Linked DNA regions of Alicycliphilus denitrificans K601. The protein of the gene in region 2 interacts with the protein of the main gene of each other region in a pairwise test. Links are inferred from orthologs where the notes say so. Each region holds a gene or a part of one and is shown on either strand. Other genes may lie near its edges.

Evidence for each region. Proteins that work in one complex are often made in the same cells at the same time.
Region 1: the proteins of rlmN (region 2) and ftsZ interact in binary tests that used the Escherichia coli proteins (3 or more experiments, as listed by UniProt). The link is inferred for Alicycliphilus denitrificans K601 from one-to-one orthologs.

What each region holds. Positions count from the first base shown.
Region 1 is NC_015422.1:4,222,758-4,228,214, forward strand. The notes cover bases 1,144-3,993. They hold ftsZ (cell division protein FtsZ), read right to left. Parts: upstream 3,254-3,993; coding sequence 2,033-3,253; downstream 1,144-2,032. Other genes in these bases: ALIDE2_RS20090 (acyl-CoA dehydrogenase family protein), read left to right, coding at 1,144-1,952; ftsA (cell division protein FtsA), read right to left, coding at 3,425-3,993. In the rest of the region: ALIDE2_RS20085 (tripartite tricarboxylate transporter substrate binding protein), read left to right, coding at 1-749; more of ALIDE2_RS20090, read left to right, coding at 753-1,143; more of ftsA, read right to left, coding at 3,994-4,654; ALIDE2_RS20105 (cell division protein FtsQ/DivIB), read right to left, coding at 4,660-5,457. UniProt on the Escherichia coli protein: Essential cell division protein that forms a contractile ring structure (Z ring) at the future cell division site. The regulation of the ring assembly controls the timing and the location of cell division.
Region 2 is NC_015422.1:1,483,218-1,488,605, forward strand. Bases 1-2,781 are described here. They hold rlmN (dual-specificity RNA methyltransferase RlmN), read left to right. Parts: upstream 1-719; coding sequence 720-1,844; downstream 1,845-2,781. Other genes in these bases: ALIDE2_RS07010 (pseudouridine synthase), read left to right, coding at 1-128; ndk (nucleoside-diphosphate kinase), read left to right, coding at 207-632; pilW (type IV pilus biogenesis/stability protein PilW), read left to right, coding at 1,866-2,693; ALIDE2_RS07030 (helix-turn-helix domain-containing protein), read left to right, coding at 2,686-2,781. In the rest of the region: more of ALIDE2_RS07030, read left to right, coding at 2,782-3,582; ispG (flavodoxin-dependent (E)-4-hydroxy-3-methylbut-2-enyl-diphosphate synthase), read left to right, coding at 3,583-4,857; hisS (histidine--tRNA ligase), read left to right, coding at 4,941-5,388.

The DNA of each region.
Region 1 (5,457 bases), 2.7 Mb from region 2 along the record:
CCGGCTCGTCGCTCTCGGTCGGCTTCATCACCCGGCAGCGGCCGGACGGCTACAGCATCGCGTCGCTCTCCACGGGGGGCGTGCTCAACCAGGTGCTTTCGCCCAACGTCAAGTACGACGTCACCAAAGACCTCACGCCCATCGCCATGGTGGCGCAGTACCAGGTCGGCCTCCTGGTGCGGGCGGATTCGGCATACAAGACGATGGCCGATCTGATCAATGCGGCCCAGAGCGCCAAGAAGCCCCTGACCTACAGCACGGCGGGCATTGGAACGCCGCAGCACCTGACGACGGAGCGGCTCGCGCAGAAGACAGGCACGCAGTGGGTCCACGCCCCCTACAAGAGCGGCCCGGAAGCGATCACCGCGCTGATGCGCGGAGACGTCGACTTCATGGCCCAGACCGCGGAGTGGGTGCCGTATGTGTGCGACGGGCGCCTGCGCCTGCTGTCGGTCTTCACCGGCGAGCGCATCAAGGGCTTCGATGCGCCGACCCTCAAGGAGCTGGGGTACGACCTCGTCGCCCCCAGCATCCTGGGCATCGCGGGGCCCGCAAGAATGGACGCGGCCATCGTGAAGAAGCTGCAGGACGCTTTCCACAAGGCGATCCAGACGGCCGAGTTCCAAAGCTGCGCGGACCAGTTCGGCCTGAAGCCCGACTTCAAGGACTCTGCGGCCTTCGGGGCGTTCCTGAAGGACACGCTGGCCGGCTGGACGCCGCTGCTCAGGCAATTCGCAAGCAAGGAATGAACGATGACCACCCAACACACCCAGAGCTCCCCCGCCTGGCTCGAATGGCCATTTCTCGACGATGGCCATCGCCGGCTCGCCGTGGAGCTTGATGCCTGGTGCCAGGACCACCTGCAGCACATCGACGAGACCGATCTGCATGCCGCGTGCCGAGCCCTGGTTTCCGCGCTCGGGCAAGACGGCTGGCTGCGGTACTGCGTCGTCGCGGGCGACAAGGGCCAGTTCGGCGGCCAGGCGGCCGAGCTGGACTCCCGCAGCCTGTGCATCATCCGGGAGACCCTGGCACGCCACCATGCCCTGGCGGACTTCGCATTCGCCATGCAGGGGCTGGGCAGCGGCACCATCTCCCTTGCGGGCAGCGATGCACAGAAGGCCGCCTATCTGCCGGCGGTGGCCCGGGGCACGAAGATCGGCGCGTTCGCACTGTCCGAGCCCGACGCCGGCTCGGACGTGGCCGCGCTGTCGTGCAGGGCCGAAGCCGATGGCGACGGCTACGTGCTCAACGGCAGCAAGACCTGGATCTCCAACGGAGGGCTCGCGGATTTCTACTGCGTGTTCGCGCGCACGCAGGCCGACGCGGGTTCACGCGGCATTTCCGCCTTCATCGTGGATGCCGGTACCGCGGGCCTGAGCGTGGACGACTCCATCAGCGTGATCTCGCCCCACCCGCTGGCCTCGCTCCACTTCGAGAACTGCAGGGTTCCTCGAAGCTGCATGCTGGGGCCACCCGACCAGGGGTTCAAGCTGGCCATGCGCTCGCTCGACATTTTCCGTGCCTCGGTTGCCGCCGCGGCCATCGGCTTTGCGCGCCGGGCGATGCAGGAAGGCCTGCAGCACGCCACCCGGCGCAGGATGTTCGGGCAGACGCTGGCGGACTTCCAGCTGACGCAGGCCGCCTTCGGGGACATGGCCACGGCCATAGACCAGAGCGCCCTGCTCACCTACAGGGCCGCGTGGGTGCGTGACGTGCAAAAGCGCGCATCCACCGCGGAAACGGCAATGGCAAAAATGGCAGCCACCGAGTCGGCGCAGCAGGTGATAGACCGTGCGCTGCAAATGTTCGGCGGCAAGGGCGTGACCGTGGGCAATCCGCTCGAACGCCTTTACCGGGACATCCGCTCGCTGCGCATCTACGAAGGCGCGACGGAGGTCCAAAAGCTCATCATCAGCCGGGAGGTGCTCAGGCCCTTCGCGCCGCATTGAGCCGGCGGCCGTGCGCCCAACAAAAAACCGGTGCCATGGCACCGGTTTTTTTCTGGGCCGCGGGCGTTGCCGCCGCGTGGTCAATCCGCCTGCTTGCGCAGGAACGCGGGGATCTCCAGCTCGTCCATGCCGCCCGAGGACAGCGCGTCCACGCGCGCCGTGGCCGCCGTGCGGGTGCTGCGCCAGACGCTGGGCACCTGCATGTTGCCGTACTCGGCCTGGGCCGCGCCGCCGAGCACGCCGCCCGGCATGGCGGCGCCCGCCATGGGCATCTGGTAGGCCACGTTGTCGGTGCCGGTGCGCAGGGACTGCACCACCTGCATGGTCTGGCGGCGCGCGTTCTGGCGCGACAGGCCCGTGGCCACCACCGTCACGCGGATGTCGTCGCCCAGGCTGTCGTCGTAGGCGGCGCCGAAGATGACGTGCGCGTCGGGCGAGGCGTAGGCGTTGATGGTGTTCATCGCCAGGCGCGACTCGGACAGCTTGAGGCTGCCCTTGCTGGCCGTGACCAGCACCAGCACGCCCTTGGCGCCCGAGAGGTCGATGCCTTCGAGCAGCGGGCAGGCGATGGCCTGCTCGGCCGCGATGCGCGCACGGTCGGGGCCGCTGGCCGTGGCCGTGCCCATCATGGCCTTGCCGGGTTCGCCCATCACGGTGCGCACGTCCTCGAAGTCCACGTTCACCTGGCCGTACTCGTTGATGATCTCGGCGATGCCGCCCACGGCGTTCTTGAGCACGTCGTTGGCGTGAGCGAAGGCCTCGTCCTGGGTGATGTCGTCGCCCAGCACTTCGAGCAGCTTCTCGTTGAGCACCACGATCAGCGAATCGACGTTGGCCTCCAGCTCGGCCAGGCCCTCGTCGGCGTTCTTCATGCGGCGGCCGCCCTCCCAGTCGAAGGGCTTGGTGACCACGCCCACGGTGAGGATGCCCATCTCCTTGGCCACGCGCGCGATCACGGGCGCGGCGCCCGTGCCCGTGCCACCACCCATGCCGGCGGTGATGAACAGCATGTGCGCACCGGCAATGGCCTGGCGGATGTCCTCCTGCGCGGCCTCGGCGGCCTCGCGGCCCTTGTCGGGCTTGCTGCCGGCGCCCAGGCCGTTGCTGCCCAGCTGGATGGTGCGGTGCGCCGTGCTGCGCGAGAGCGCCTGGGAGTCGGTGTTCGCGCAGACGAACTCCACGCCCTGCACGCTGCGCGCGATCATGTGCGCGACGGCGTTGCCGCCGCCACCGCCGACACCGATCACCTTGATCTGCGTGCCCTGGTTGAACTCTTCGGACTCGATCATTTCGATGGTCATGATGCTGCTCCTGAAACTTCCGTTGTGATATGCAATTGCCAAAGGTTTGTGCGTGTTCCTGTCCTGTGACGGGTCGTCCCGCCGGGGGGCGGAGCGGTACTTCGCCATCGCCCCCGCTTCCTGCGGGGCGGGCCGGCGCGCGCGAGCCAGAGCAGTGGGGCCGTCGTCATCTCAGAAATTCCCCACGATGAAGTCCTTGAAGCGGCCGAAGGCGGTCTTCACCGAACCGCTCTTGGCCGCCACCTTGAAGCCGCGCAGCCGCGCCAGGCGCGCCTCTTCGAGCAGGCCCATGACGGTGGCCGCGCGCGGCTGGGCGATCATGTCGGCCAGCGCGCTCGAATACTTCGGCAGGCCGCGGCGCACGGGCTTGAGGAAGATGTCCTCGCCCAGCTCGACCATGCCCGGCATGACCGAGCTGCCGCCCGTGAGCACGATGCCCGAGGACAGCACCTCCTCGTAGCCCGACTCGCGGATCACCTGCTGCACCAGCGAGAAGATCTCTTCCACGCGCGGCTCGATGACGCCGGCCAGCGCCTGCTTGCTCAGCATGCGCGGGCTGCGGTCGCCCAGGCCCGGCACCTCCACCTGCGCCTCGGGGTCGGCCAGCAGCTGCTTGGCGTAGCCGCTTTCCACCTTGATGTCCTCGGCGTCCTTGGTCGGCGTGCGCAGCGCCATGGCGATGTCGCTCGTGATCAGGTCGCCCGCGATCGGCAGCACGGCCGTGTGGCGGATCGCGCCGCCGGTGAAGATGGCCACGTCGGTGGTGCCCGCGCCGATGTCGACCACGGCCACGCCCAGCTCGCGCTCGTCGTCGGTGAGCACAGCCTGGCTGCTGGCCAGCGGGTTGAGCATGAGCTGCTCGACCTCCAGGCCGCAGCGGCGCACGCACTTGATGATGTTCTCGGCCGCGCTCTGCGCGCCGGTCACGATGTGGATCTTGGCCTCCAGGCGGATGCCGCTCATGCCGATGGGCTCCTTCACGTCCTGCCCGTCGATCACGAATTCCTGCGGCTCCACCAAGAGCAGGCGCTGGTCGCTGGAGATGTTGATGGCCTTGGCCGTCTCCACCACGCGCGCCACGTCGGCCGGCGTGACCTCCTTGTCCTTCACCGCCACCATGCCGCTGGAGTTGAGCCCGCGGATGTGGCTGCCGGTGATGCCGGTGTAGACGCGCTGGATCTTGCAGTCAGCCATCAGCTCGGCCTCCTTGAGGGCCTGCTGGATGCTCTGCACCGTGGCGTCGATGTTCACCACCACGCCGCGCTTGAGGCCGTTGCTGGGCGCCACGCCCAGGCCGGCGAGCTTGAGCTCGCCGCCCGGCATCACCTCGGCCACCACGGCCATGACCTTGGCGGTGCCGATGTCCAGCCCCACGACCACGTCTTTGTATTCTCTTGCCATAGTTCTCAGTCCTGCCCTCGGTTGTTCTTTGCTGCCGCGCGCGCGCGTGCCGCCGCGCGCGCCGCCGCCTTGCGCTCCGCCTCGCGCTGGGCGGCCACGCGCTGCGCCTCGGTGGCCACCGTGGTCACCCCGCGCAAGCGCAGCGCGTAGCCGTCCGCATAGCGCAGGTCGGCGTATTCCAGCGCGTCCACGCCGCGCCCCTGCTGCCTGGCCACGCCGGGCAAGGTGCTCACCAGGCGGCGCGCGCGGTCGAGCACCAGGTCCTGCGTGCCGCTGCCCAGCTCCAGCACGGCGCCGCCGGCCAGGGCGACGCGCCAGCCGCCGTTGCCCGTGAGCTCCAGCGTGTCGATGCCCGCGCCCAGCGGCTCCAGCACGGGCGCCAGGCGCCGGACCATGTCCAGCATCTCGGCGGACCGCCCGGGCGCGCCCAGCAGGCGCGGCAGGCCGTCCTGCTCCACGTCGTCGGCATCGGCCTCGAAGACCTCGCCCTGGCTGTCGACCAGCGTGGCGCTGCCCTCGGGGCCCCAGTAGGCTGCCACGTCGTGCTCCTGCAGCTGCACGCGCAGGCCGCTCGGGAATTCGCGGCGCACATGGGCGCTGCGCACCCAGGGCACCTGCTCGAAGGCGCGGCGCGCGGCCTCCAGGTCCACGGTGAAGAAGTTGCCCACGAGCTGCGGCGCCACGTTGGCGCGCAGGCTCAGGGCGCTGGTGTGCACCAGATCGCCCTCGACGGCGATGTGCCCGATCGCGAACGCGGGCTGGCGCAGCAGCCACGCGCCGCCCGCCACCAGCACGCCCACGAC
Region 2 (5,388 bases):
GGCGCTCGTCCGGCAGCTCACAGCCCGATCCGATGAAGACCTCGGTGGGGTACATCGGCGCCGACAGCTTCTCGCGCCATCGCCAGCAGCAGCAACGCGGCGGGGGCTCGCGCCGCGGCGGGCGCTAGGGGTTTGACGGCACGCTAAAATTAACGGTTTTGCCCGCGAGGCAAAAAATACCGCAACACTCTCTCTAGGAAAACCAAATGGCTATCGAACGCACCCTTTCCATCATCAAGCCCGACGCAGTCGCCAAGAACGTGATCGGCCAGATCTACGCCCGTTTCGAGGCTGCCGGCCTGAAGATCGCCGCTGCCCGCATGATCCACCTCTCGCGCGCCGAGGCCGAGCAGTTCTATGCCGTGCACAAGGAGCGCCCTTTCTTCAAGGATCTGGTGGACTTCATGATCTCCGGCCCCGTGATGGTGCAGGTGCTGGAGGGCGAGAACGCCATCCTGAAGAACCGCGAGCTCATGGGCGCGACGGACCCCAAGAAGGCCGAGGCCGGCACAATCCGCGCCGATTTCGCCGACAGCATCGACGCCAACGCAGTGCATGGCTCCGACGCCGCGGAGACCGCCCAGGTCGAAGTGGCCTTCTTCTTCCCTGGCCTGAACGTCTACGCGCGCTGATGCAGTGGTTCCGTGCGCAGGGTGAGGCCATGGCCGGCCTTGCCGCGCGCGGGGCGCACCATGTGGGCGTGGACATGCGATGACGTTATGACCACGAACCTTCTGGACCTGGACCTGGACGCCATGGCCGCTTTCTGCGAGCGGCTGGGAGAGAAGCGTTTCCGGGCCACGCAACTGTTCCGCTGGATCCACCAGCGTGGCGCGAGCGACTTCGACCAGATGAGCGATCTGGCCAAGTCCCTGCGCGAGAAGCTCAAGGGCTGCGCCCATGTGTCGGGCCTGCAGGCCATCAGCGAGCATGCCTCGGCGGATGGCACGGTGAAGTGGCTGTTCGACGTGGGCGGCGGCAATGCCGTGGAGACGGTCTTCATCCCCGAGGACGACCGCGGCACCCTGTGCATCTCCTCGCAGGCGGGTTGTGCCGTCGGCTGCCGCTTCTGCTCCACGGGGCACCAGGGGTTCAGCCGCAACCTGACCACGGGCGAGATCGTTGCCCAGCTCTGGCATGCCGAGCACGTCCTGCGTCAGCGCCGCGGCGATGGCGAGCGCGTGATTTCCAACGTCGTGATGATGGGCATGGGTGAGCCGCTGCAGAACTACTCGGCCCTGGTGCCGGCGCTGCGCATCATGCTCGACGACCATGGCTACGGCCTGTCGCGCCGCAGGGTGACCGTGTCCACTTCGGGCGTGGTGCCCATGATGGACCGCCTGGGCCGGGACTGCCCTGTGGCGCTGGCCGTGTCCCTGCATGCGCCCAATGACGAGCTGCGCGACAACCTGGTGCCGCTCAATCGCAAGTACCCGTTGCAAGAGCTGCTGGCGGCCTGCCGGCGCTATCTGGAGCACGCGCCGCGTGACTTCATCACCTTCGAGTACTGCATGCTCGACGGCGTGAACGACCAGCCCGAGCATGCGCGCGAGCTGATAGCGCTCGTGAGCCGCAAGGCGGCGGACGGCGGCGTGTCCTGCAAGTTCAACCTGATTCCGTTCAACCCGTTTCCCGCATCGGGCCTGCGCCGCTCTCCTGCGGTGGCGGTGTCGGCGTTTGCCAAGCTGCTCTCCGATGCCGGCATCGTCACCACGGTGCGCAAGACGCGTGGCGACGATATCGATGCGGCCTGCGGCCAACTGGCCGGTGACGTCAAGGACCGGACGCGGGTCGGCGAGCGCATGGCCAGGCTGCGGACCATCGAGATCAAGCCGATTACCTGAGTCAACGAAGAGAGGCAATTCATGACGGTGTGGCGCACGGATCGAGGTCGGGCAGGGCGTTGGCTGTTGGCCGCCTGTGTTGCGGCGGCCGTACTGGCCGCTCTGGCGGGTTGCGCCCATCGGGCGGCGGACCCCGGGGCCAGTGAGCCGGTGGCGGGCTCCGGCGGCGAGACGGACGTGCGGCGGCGCGCACGCATCCGGCTGGAGCTGGCAGCCAACTACATGCAGATGGGGCAGACGGCGGTCGCGCTGGACGAGGTGCGCCAGGCGCTTGCCACGGACCCCGGCTACGCCGATGCCTACCACTTGCGCGGGCTGGTGTACATGAGCATGGGGGACCTGGCGCTTGCCGAGGACAGCCTCAAGCGCGCCCAGGCCATGAAGCCGGCCGACCCGGACATCATGCACAACTACGGCTGGCTGCAGTGCCAGCGTCAGCAGTACGAGCAGGCCAACCAGCTGTTCGAGCGCGCCCTGGCCACGCCCACTTATGCCGCGCGCAGCAAGACCCTGATGTCCCAGGGCTTGTGCTACCAGCGCGCCGGCCGCGCGGCCGACGCCGAGCAGACCCTGCTGCGCGCGTACGAGATCGATGCCGGCAACCCGGTCGTGGGCTACCACTTGGCCTCCATCATGCTGGCGCGCGCAGAGGCCAAGCGGGCGCAGTTCTACATCCGCCGCGTCAACAATGGCGAGTTCGCCAATGCGCAGTCTCTTTGGCTGGGCATCAAGGTGGAGCGCGCGCTTGGCGACTCGGTGGCCATGCGGCAATTGGGCGATCAGCTGCACAAGCGCTTCCCCGATGCCAAGGAAACATCGGCATTCGACAGAGGGGCATTCCATGAGTGAGTCGATGGCGACACATGACGCAGACCATTCGGCGCCGGCCGCCGGCGAGTCGGCCGGCGTCCTGCTGCGGCGATTGCGCGAATCCGCAGGCGTGCACATCGGTGCGCTGGCTGCCGCCCTGAAGGTGCCCGTGGCCAAGCTCCAGGCGCTGGAGGCCGACGACCAGGACGCATTTCCCGATGTCGTTTTCATGCGCGCGCTGGCATCGAGCGTGTGCCGGACCTTGAAGGTCGATGCCGCCCCCGTCCTGGCGCTGTTGCCCCAGGGCCGCCCCGCCCAGCTTCCGCCGGACAAGGGCATCAATGCCTCGTTCAAGGACCCGATTCGCCGGGGCGGCAAGGGCGTTTCCCTGGAGCAGCCCAGGTCGCGCCTGGTGGGCATTGCCGCGCTGGTGCTGCTCGCCGCTGCCCTGGCCATGGCATTCCTGCCCCTCGGCACGAGCGACAAGAGCGGCGAGGCCGAGCCCGCCGCGCAGCCGCCGCAGCAGGTGGCGCCGACACAGGACGCCCGGGAGCCCGGGGACGCGGCAGCCGGGCAGCCCGGCCCGGCCGCGACGCAGGAGGTGCCGGCCGCGCAGGCGCCGGCGGTGCCCGGGCCCGCGCGCGCTGCGGCCTCCGCTGACGATGCGCCCGCCGCCCAGGCACCGGAGCCCGAGGGGGTGCTCGTCATCCGTGCGCGCGCCGAGTCCTGGGTGCAGGTGCGCAATGGCGCCGGCCGCGTGGTGCTGCAGAAGGCCATGGCCGCCGGCGAGAACTATTCCGCCGAGGGTCCATCGCCATGGAGCGTGGTGGTCGGCAAGGCCGATGCGACCGACGTCATCGTGCGCGGCCAGCCCATGGACCTGAAGGCCATCGCGCGCGAAAACGTGGCGCGTTTCGAGGTGAAGTGAATGAACATGCCTGACACAGCAGCACCCATTGCCATGGTGGCGCCCCTGGCGCGCCGCTCGCGCCAGGCGCGCATCGTCTGGGGCAGCCGCGTCGTCACGGTGGGCGGCGACGCGCCGGTGCGCGTGCAGTCCATGACCAATACCGACACGGTGGATGCGATCGGCACGGCCATCCAGGTCAAGGAGTTGGCGCAGGCCGGCTCCGAGTTCGTGCGCATCACGGTGAACACGCCGGAGGCCGCCGCGGCCGTGCCCTACATCCGCGAGCAGCTCGACCGCATGGGCGAGAGCGTGCCCCTGGTAGGCGACTTCCACTACAACGGCCACCGCCTGCTGACCGAGTTCCCGGACTGCGCGCAGGCGCTGTCCAAGTACCGCATCAACCCCGGCAACGTGGGCAAGGGCGACAAGCGCGACAAGCAGTTCGGCCAGATGATCGAGGCGGCGATGCGGTGGGACAAGGCCGTGCGCATAGGTGTCAACTGGGGCAGCCTGGACCAGGAGCTGCTGGCCGATCTGATGGACGCCAACAGCCAGCGGGCCGAGCCCTGGGACGCGCGCCAGGTCATGTACGAGGCTCTGATCACCTCGGCCATCGAATCGGCGCGCCGCGCCGAGGCCATGGGCCTCGCGGGCGAGCAGATCATCCTCTCGTGCAAGGTCAGCGGCGTGCAAGACCTGATCGCCGTGTACCGCGAACTGGCCCGGCGCTGCGACTACGCGCTGCACCTGGGCCTGACCGAGGCCGGCATGGGCACCAAGGGCATCGTGGCCTCGACCACGGCGCTGTCCATCCTGCTGCAGGAGGGCATAGGCGACACGATCCGCGTGTCTCTCACGCCCCAGCCTGGCGAGGCGCGCACCCAGGAGGTGGTCGTGGCCGCCGAGATCCTGCAGTCGCTGGGGCTGCGCGCCTTCGTGCCCAGCGTGACCGCCTGCCCCGGCTGCGGGCGCACCACCAGCACCACCTTCCAGGAACTGGCCAAGCAGATCGACGACTACCTGCGCGCGCAAATGCCCGTGTGGCGCCTGCGCTACCCCGGCGTGGAGCGGCTCAAGGTGGCGGTCATGGGCTGCATCGTCAACGGCCCGGGCGAGAGCAAGCATGCCGACATCGGCATCAGCCTGCCGGGCACTGGCGAGGCGCCCGCGGCGCCCGTGTTCATCGACGGCGAGAAGGCGCTGACCCTGCGTGGGGACAACATCGCCCGGGAGTTCCAGGACATCGTCAACGACTACATCGCCAAGCGCTTCGGGGCGGGCGCCGACGCGTAGTGGTGCAATAAAAACAATAGCTGCTAACGCTTGCTGGATAAGCGCTGGGGGCTAATTTCATTCAAATAGAAGATCTACACAAGATGCAGAAGCTGGTTGCCATCAAGGGCATGAACGACATCCTGCCGCCCGAGTCAGCGCGCTGGGAATGGCTGGAGGACACGGTGCGCACGCTGATGGCGCGCTACGCCTACCGCAACATCCGTACCCCCATCGTCGAGCCCACGCCGCTGTTCGTGCGCGGCCTGGGCGAGGTGACCGACATCGTCGAGAAGGAGATGTACTCCTTCGAGGACCGCCTCAACGGCGAGCAGCTCACGCTGCGCCCCGAGGCCACGGCCGGCGTGGTGCGCGCCGTGGTCGAGCATTCGATGCTGTACGACGGCGGCAAGCGCCTGTACTACATGGGCCCCATGTTCCGCCACGAGCGGCCCCAGCGCGGGCGCTACCGCCAGTTCCACCAGATCGGCGCCGAGGCCCTGGGCTTCCCGGGTGCCGAGGCCGATGCCGAGATCATCCTGCTCGCCCACG